One region of the Jeotgalibacillus marinus genome, then DNA from elsewhere that is predicted to be linked to it. Evidence: a T-box and tRNA genes for the amino acid it is inferred to sense, from the RefSeq annotation. Region 1 holds a T-box; the other holds one or more tRNA genes.
What was found. A T-box is a leader RNA that pairs with one kind of tRNA and senses whether it is charged. The one in region 1 lies ahead of pheS (phenylalanine--tRNA ligase subunit alpha), so its partner is inferred to be a tRNA-Phe.
Positions count from the first base shown of each region.

Region 1 (4,434 bases):
TTCACCTTGCCATGCATGATGGTGCCATAGACCTGTGATTGCTCCTGCTACGTGTTCTTCTTCAAGAGGAAGTTCTGATCCTTCCTCTGTTAAAAAGACAGAGCCTGTTTCATAAAAAGCAATGGAATCATGTTGTCTTGCAATGTTGTATGACACACTCTCTAATAGCTGTGGTACGATGCTTAAACGCAAATTACTACGCTCTTCACTCATCGGCATCAGTAACTTCACTGGTTCACGTACGTCTAAAGCAAATTCTTTTGCTTTAGCATCATTCGTAAGTGAATACGTGACAGCTTGCATAAGTCCTGCTCCTTCAAGTGTTTGACGAACGAGACGGCGTTTTTGTTGCTGTGCGGACAATCCACCTGGATTACTCTCATGTACCGGTAAAGTCATCGGAATGTGATCATACCCATAAAGTCTAGCTACCTCTTCGATTAAATCCTCTTCAATCACAAGATCCCCACGACGAGTAGGTGCAGAAACATGGATTACGTTGCTATCATCCACTTTTGCAGTAATTTGCAGACGGCGGAAAAGACCTAACACTTCTTCCGTTGACAAGGTCATGCCTAGCACGCGATTTATTTGTTCAAGTTTAATACTGATTTGCTTTTCAGTTTTATCAAGTTCATCGAATGCAATCGTTCCTTTTAGCACTTCGCCACCTGCATATAAAGATAACAGCTGGGCAGCTCGTTCCGCAGCAAGTACAACGCGATTTGGGTCTACCCCTTTCTCAAAACGAGAGCTTGCTTCACTTCGCAAGCCGTGGTCTTTAGACGTTTGGCGAACGGATGATGGTTTAAAATAGGCAGACTCAAGTAACACTGACGTCGTGCTGTCAATCACTTCACTATTTGCTCCGCCCATTACCCCAGCAATCGCTACAGGTTCTTGGCCATTAGTGATGACAAGTTGATGTGATTGTAACTTTCGAACTGTGTCATCAAGCGTTTTAATTGTTTCTCCCTCTTTAGCTAAACGAACCAGCACTTTGTTTGTCTCTAAACGATCCAAATCAAATGCGTGTAATGGTTGACCGTATTCAAGTAACACATAGTTCGTAATATCAACAACGTTATTATGCGGTCTAATCCCTGCTGCGATTAAACGACTTTGCATCCATTGTGGTGATGGAACAATTTTGACGTTTCGAATTACTTTTGCTAAATAGGCAGGATTTTCATCACTTGCTTCTACTTCTAAAGATAAAACACTTGAAGCTTCTTCACTCGCTACTTTATATTCAAGTTCTGGCATATTTACTTCACGATCAAGAATGGCTCCAACTTCGTACGCTACACCCAGCATGCTCATCGCATCTGCACGGTTTGGTGTTAGACCAAGCTCTAAAATGGAATCATTTAGCGCTAATGCTTCGATCGCGTTTTCACCAACTGCCGCTCCCTCTGGAAAGTTAAAAATACCTTCAGAAAATTCTTTTGGTACAAGCTTGCCTTCTACACCAATCTCTTGTAAAGAACAAATCATACCGTGAGAAGCTTCCCCGCGAAGTTTAGCTTTCTTAATTTTAAAATTACCTGGCAATACTGCGCCAACTTTAGCAACTGCTACTTTTTGACCTTTGCCAACATTCGCTGCACCACAAATAATTTGAACAGGCTCTTCTTCACCAACATCGACACGACATATATTTAATTTATCCGCTTCTGGATGTTTTTCACATGAAAGAACATGCCCTATCACTACGTTTTTAATTCCTTCAGCAGGTACGGCTACACCTTCTACTTCAATTCCTGAACGCGTGATTTTTTCAGCTAGTTCATCAGGTGTGATGCCTGATAAATCAACATAATTTTGAAGCCAATTATAGGATACAAACATGAATAAACCTCCTTTGAATTAGTTAATTTCTTTCTGACCAAATTGCATTAAGAAACGTTCATCATTTGTGTAGAAATGGCGAATATCATCGATACCGTATTTCAACATAGCGATTCGTTCTGGTCCCATACCAAATGCAAATCCTGTATATTTTTTCGAATCAAATCCAGCTTTTTCAAGAACATTTGGATGCACCATGCCCGCTCCCAAAATTTCAATCCATCCTGTTTTTTTGCAAACACTGCACCCTACTCCACCACAAATTTTACAAGAAATGTCCATTTCAACCGATGGCTCTGTAAATGGGAAGAAGCTCGGACGCAGACGGATTTCACGATCTTCTCCGAACATTTTCTTAGCAAATACATTTAATGTTCCTTTTAAATCGCTCATACGAATATTTTCATCCACGACAAGCCCTTCAATTTGCATAAATTGATGCGAGTGTGTGGCATCATCATTATCACGACGATACACTTTACCTGGACAAATAATTTTTACTGGTCCTTTGCCACCGTGGCGTTCCATCGTTCTTGCTTGCACAGGAGATGTGTGTGTGCGTAGTAAAATATCTTCTGTAATATAAAATGAATCCTGCATGTCACGAGCCGGATGTCCTTTAGGCAGATTCAGTGCTTCAAAATTATAATAATCTTTTTCCACTTCTGGACCTTCTTCGACTTTGTAACCCATCGAGATAAATAAATCTTCAATTTCTTCAATCAGGCTTGTTAACGGATGATGAGACCCGACTTGAACCGGTCGCCCTGGTAACGTAACATCGATCGTTTCTTCTTGAAGTTGCTTTTCAATCGCTGCTGTTTCGAGCACTTGTTGCTTTGATTCAATCGCTGAAGCAATCGCGTCACGTACTTCATTTGCCAATGCCCCCATTTTCGGGCGCTCTTCAGCCGATAACTTTCCCATTCCTTTAAGCACTTCTGTAATCGGACCTTTTTTGCCAAGATACGCTACACGAACATCGTTTAATTGTTTTAGTTCTTGAGATTGTTCAATTTTTTCTAGTGCTTCTTGTTGTAACCCTTTCAATCTTTCTTCCATGTTAAAATCCTCCTTTATCATGTGTTCTCTTTACCCTTAGATCAAAATGAACGCAAAAAAGCACTTCTCCCCTAAAAGGTTAGGGACGAAGTGCTTGGAATCCGTGGTACCACCCTAGTTAGCAAAAAAATTTAACTTTGCTCACTCATCATTGGATAACGGCCATTCGTAGCCGGAGCATCTTTACACAAAAATGTGGTCCCGATGTCAACTCAGGAGGTGAACTTCATTTGGCATGCCATGAGTACCCTTACAGTCACGGGTGTACTCTCCCTAAAATGGATCATCCAAATTACTTTTCTCCATCGATGTTTTTGTATTTGATCGTTATTAGTATAAACTACTTTGACTAGGTTTCAAACCCCTTTTGTATCATTTACCCTTTCAAATGGTACAAAAGAACACCGGTTGCTACTGCAACGTTTAACGATTCACTTTCACCAAAGATCGGTACATATAAGTTTTGGTCGGTTTGATTGAGCCATTCTTCTTTCACGCCGGCACCCTCATTTCCCATAATGAGTGCAAAAGGTTCTCCTGAAGAAATTTCTCGGTATGGATTGCCACCCTCAAGTGCTGTACCATACACCGCTATTCCACGTTGTTTCATTTCATCAATGACATCCTGTAAATTCAGTTTAATGATAGGCAAATGAAAATGACTACCTTGAGCAGCCCGTAAAACTTTCGCATTATACGGATCAGCCGACCCTTTTCCCAAAATAACCGCATCAACCCCAACTGCATCAGCCGTACGAATCATTGTACCAACGTTGCCTGGATCTTGTACAGAATCAATCATAAGTATGCGATTGGCATGAAGGTCAGCAAATTCTTGTTTTTCTTGCTTACAAACGGCAAAGATTCCTTGCGTATGTTCAGTTTCAGCAATGGCTTGGGAAATTTCATCTGTTATCGTCGTCAATTCGATTGAATCCACATAGAAATGCTGAGGAAGTTCAACGCCTTCTCGTACAATCATTTCTTGAACACTTTCAGGTGATTTCAACGCTTCCTCTACAAGGTGAAATCCTTCAACTAAAAACAACCCAGATTGATCTCGCCCTTTTTTGGTTGAAAGTTTTTTCCACTCTTTAACGTGTGGATTTTGTAATGACTGCAAAAAATTCATGTGTACAAATCTCTCCTTAAACTCGGGTTCCTTTATTATATAGAAGGTTGGATGGATAAAAAAGAACGTAGCGGGAAAAATAAATAGACTTTACCCCTAAAGGAGGATTTTATATGGATTTAAACATTCGCAAAACCGTCATTCACAATGTAAAAGAAAACTCACCACAAGAGCTTGAATCAACGATTGTTGACTCAATCGAGCGACAGGAAGAGCATTTACTTCCTGGTCTTGGCGTATTATTTGAGCTAATCTGGGAAAAAAGCTCCAAAGAAGACCGTGACCATATGATCAGTACACTCGAAGGTGGTCTGGCGCAATAACAAGTGCTGCCCTGAACTCTCGGGCAGCTGTAAACTTTTCAACAGTATATGATGCCAGGTATTTCC
Region 1 covers NZ_JBFMIA010000001.1:439,422-443,855, forward strand. The annotation lists gene pheT (phenylalanine--tRNA ligase subunit beta) at 1-1,851, opposite strand, end outside; gene pheS (phenylalanine--tRNA ligase subunit alpha) at 1,870-2,913, opposite strand; T-box leader at 2,992-3,231, opposite strand; gene AB1471_RS02300 (TrmH family RNA methyltransferase) at 3,290-4,045, opposite strand; gene sspI (small acid-soluble spore protein SspI) at 4,159-4,368, shown strand.

Region 2 (4,434 bases), on a different contig from region 1:
ATATCTGCAATTGGCTTTTCATCATCGACGACTAGAATTTTTTTTTCCATATCACTATTCTCCTTTATCAATCATCTATTTTAAAAAACTTTCGTTCAATTCGATTAAACGTTTCTACACGTGTATAGATAATGTATCATGTTATAGCATATTATTCACTTATTTGGTGAAATCAAAAGCGCAAGTAGCTGGTCAGATCCGACAAGCATACACACGCAAAACATAGCTTTTTCACATTTCAGATTAAAAATAATTCATTTCCTCGGAAATATTTTTCGACATTTTTCGTGCTTAGTTTTAAAAAAACCCCTGACCCATAGTGAGCCAGAGGCAATCGTTCTTTACAAATAATCCATTGGATTCACAAGTGCACCGTTGGAATACACTTCGAAATGCAAGTGAATGCCAGTAGCAAACCCTGTCTCTCCCATAATTCCAAGTGAATCCCCTTGTGATACAACTTGTCCAGGTGATACATGAATTTTACTTAAATGTGCATACACCGTTCGTAAACCATTATCGTGATCGACAACTACCTTGTTACCGTAGTCCCCATCCAAACCTGCTGATACAACCGTCCCATTATCAACATTATTGATTGTGTAATTATCTGGACGTGCAATGTCAATTCCTTTATGATTTTTTCCCCAACGAGGGCCTTGTTCACTAGAAATATAACCACCATTCGTTGGCCACACAAAAGAGCCCGTTCCACGCGAAGGAATTTCTTTCGTTCCTACCTCAACAATTTGATCCCTAGGATCTTTTGTCACTTTTTCATCAGCCTTTGACTCTGATACTTGCTCGCCATTCTTCTCACTTGTTTGAAGTGTATAAACACGTTCACCATTTTTTCCTTTTTTCTTAACTTTCGTATCTCCTTTTAAAAGCTCGTCATCTTCGACAATTTCCTCATCAAATTGGATTGCCTCTTTAACTCGTTGTTCTTTTTCCACGTTTACCGAGAAACCTGCGATGTGCTTTTTCACCTTCAGTTCCTCTTTTGGAGTCAATTCATCATCTTCCAATAAATCAGGGTTCAATTTTAATAATTCTTCAATTTTCATATTGTGTTCTTCTGTGATACTTTCAATTGTATCCTCTTCAGCTATTCTATAAGAGACTTCTTGTTTTTGACCTTTTAATAATAGTTTCGCAGCTTCTTCAGGGGTTGTAAGATTTGCTGGATCGATCAGAGCATATTCCGCGTCTTCGTATCCTTCAACCGTTATTTCTGTGATTCTAGTTTCATCTATCTTTAAGTTCGAAGTAGATTGTTTTTCAAACGTCTCAAGCTCTTCTTCTGAAACAGCACTTAACTTGATTTGACGAAGCATTTCTTCAACCTCTTCATCACTCGATAAATAAGCAACCCTTTTTCCATTAAGCTCAACAGCTTTTGCTTCTGTTTGGAAGGAAGCTTTTTCTTGGATCATGCTTAACACTTCTTCATCTCTCGTATTCGGATTAAATACTTTCTCTGGAATCATAGTAATATCGTTTTCTAATGATGAGAGGTTTGATACATCAAATTTCTTTTTGATGTCTTTTTCCTGCTCTTTAACCCACTCTTGAATAGAACTTTGATCTGACACTGCACCCACATATTCTTCTCCAGCATATACGTGGTTCATTTCAGTAAGCTCTTCTTCTTTCTCACTACTTGCTTCAGCTCCATTCACTAAAACAATTGCCGATAAAAGAGTTCCTACTACAAATGTTTTTACTATTTTTGATGTATATGTGCAAATGAACCTTTTTTGATTCACTTGTTTATCGTTGTTCATTCGTTACTCCTCCCACACACCATAAATGTATGTTTGTTTATTAGCACAATCCTTGTCTATTGAAAGTACAAGGTCATGTTCTGCATTTTTTACGCCATCCAAATGTACCATACGTTTTTGCTAAAATAAGACTCGTTGTACAACTGTAAAAGAATTGTAGTATTATGGGATTTTGTTGGAAAAAACGGAAAGAGATTGTTGATAAAAGGAGGTCTGGGTTGATTAATTTTGGTAGTAGTTTGTGAAGATTCAGAGGTGCTAGTGGGATATTGTCATCTTGTTGTCATGTTTCTGTTACATCAATAGGAAGTATCCTTATTTTTTGCATAAAAAAAGATACGCCGCAATTGCAACATATCTTGATGGCTTTGGACGGAATCGAACCGCCGACACATGGATTTTCAGTCCATTGCTCTACCAACTGAGCTACAAAGCCTTGATATTCGGCCTATGATAAGCGGCGAATCTCTTCGTCAGTTTCATCTCTTCACATCCTCACGCACACTAGTGCGCTCCGGTGTTCATCAATTCACTTCCTTGACATTCTTGCTTCTCATAACCCTCAAAAATAAACTTGGCAAAACTGATCGGCTTATGATAAGCGGCGAATCTCTTCGTCAGTTTCATCTCTTCACATCCTCACGCAACTAGTGCGCTCCGGTGTTCATCAATTCACTTCCTTGACATTCTTGCTTCTCATAACCCTTAAAGATCATTTGGAAATTACATATTGCACAATTAAAATGGTGACCCGTACGGGATTCGAACCCGTGTTACCGCCGTGAAAGGGCGGTGTCTTAACCGCTTGACCAACGGGCCGTTTTGAAACACTTATGTAACAACGAGTCTAAATATATCATAATTCTTTTTACTATGACAATCTTTTTTTGAAAAAATGTCGAAAAAACAAGAAAAATAATATCGCTTCATTATTTACTAACTAGATTTGGTATAAAACCACATAAAATAAATGGAATTAATTAAAAAATGATAAATAAGATAATGTTAGATCAACTGCGTTTAATGGAAGTGAAGTGCTATTCAATGAATACCACCTTCGTATAACAAACCCGATACCTTCCTAAAACGCTTGGATAAAAGTACTTATCCAAGCGTTTTTGACTTTTATCGTTCAATTACTCCTATGATTTATCAAGGAGAGACTCAGAAAATTGATGATGATGCACTGCAACATATATCGCTGCAACGAGTAGCAATAGCCCTGAAATCAAAAAGGCAATTCTTACACCCAAAATTTCTGCGACTCCACCGAAGAAGAGTGAAGATACACCAAATACTAGTGCAATCAACGCTCCTTGAGCAGCGTATATTTTAGGCAATTCTTCTGCTGTCGCACCTTTTTGAAGATACGTATTGACTGCAACCCCTTTTATTTGATCAAAGATACCGTTCAGCACGGCAAAACCTAGAGAGAACCAAGCGATCGTGTTAAAACCAAATAGAAGTGTGACGATACTAGTGCCAAATGAAAAGATGATCAGAAGTTTTTTCAAATGGAGTTCAATTGAATTTGCAAATCGAGAGCAAATAACACCCCCTACAACCATTCCAACAAAGAATGAAGTGTTGACGTAACCCCACCAAGCTTCGGATTCTTGAAGTATTTCAGAAACAAAGACTAACAAGATTGATGCGATCCACACTACATTTGCAAGTGCCTCAAAAAATATCACCACATGAATACTTCGAAACAATGGATTTTTCCAAATCGTATTCCATCCTTCTTTTATCGATTTCCCCACTCTACCTGCTACTTTTTCTACGTGAAACGGGCTAGGATCGACAAGCTTAACTAGCAGTAGGATCGAAAGAACAAATAGTACAAAGGTCAACCATATCACCTGTTGTCCGCCAATTAACACTACCATCACACCACCAAGTGCCCATCCGCCTATTTGAATTGTATTGTTGACCACGGCGAAAAAACTATTGGCTTTGACGAGTTCTGATTTTTCTACTAACCTTGGCAACATCGAGTGACTGGCGGGAAGTGCCCACCCATCTAAAAAAGCGATAACAAGGACAAACGCTAATACACCGATGATATGCGGAACACCTTGGAGCATAATCATCAACAGAAGGAAAAAAAGAAAAATCGTTTTACTCACTTGCGAAAAAACGAGAAGTGATTTCAATCGATATTGATCAAGCAATAACGGAGCCATCACCCCACTGCTAAACCGGCCAAACATATTGATAAACGGAAAGAGTGCCAGTATAAATGGAGATTCTGACACTTCATATAAAATCGAGATGAGCCCGACGATGTAAAGCACATCGCCTAAATTCGCCAGTGATTGGCCCATCATTAGAAAACGAAAGGATTGACTCTTCATTTTTACTACCCCATTTAAATCAATTTTTTTGATTGATTAAGGGTAGTTTCTACACTCGTTTGTGCCTCCTTACATTTATTATTTCACTCCATAATAAGGCAACGCTTTATTTAATTTCTTATGGTTAAAAGAGTAAAGACTATTTACGAGTAATAGAACTAAGTGACTGATGTAACGCATCAATCCATTTAGCAAAGTCTAGTGCCTTTATGAATGTAAATCGCCCTAAAAGGGCCACCAGCTAAAACATCATCTGGCGTAATCACTCGTGGGTTTCTGTTGTTTTTAAA
Region 2 covers NZ_JBFMIA010000002.1:409,659-414,092, forward strand. The annotation lists gene yycF (response regulator YycF) at 1-50, opposite strand, end outside; gene AB1471_RS04980 (peptidoglycan DD-metalloendopeptidase family protein) at 342-1,787, opposite strand; tRNA gene AB1471_RS04985 (tRNA-Phe) at 2,151-2,223, opposite strand; gene AB1471_RS04990 (hypothetical protein) at 2,292-2,414, opposite strand; tRNA gene AB1471_RS04995 (tRNA-Glu) at 2,532-2,606, opposite strand; gene AB1471_RS05000 (MFS transporter) at 2,930-4,144, opposite strand.
Region 2: it has a tRNA-Phe gene. The T-box ahead of pheS (phenylalanine--tRNA ligase subunit alpha) is inferred to sense a tRNA for this amino acid. The anticodon was not compared.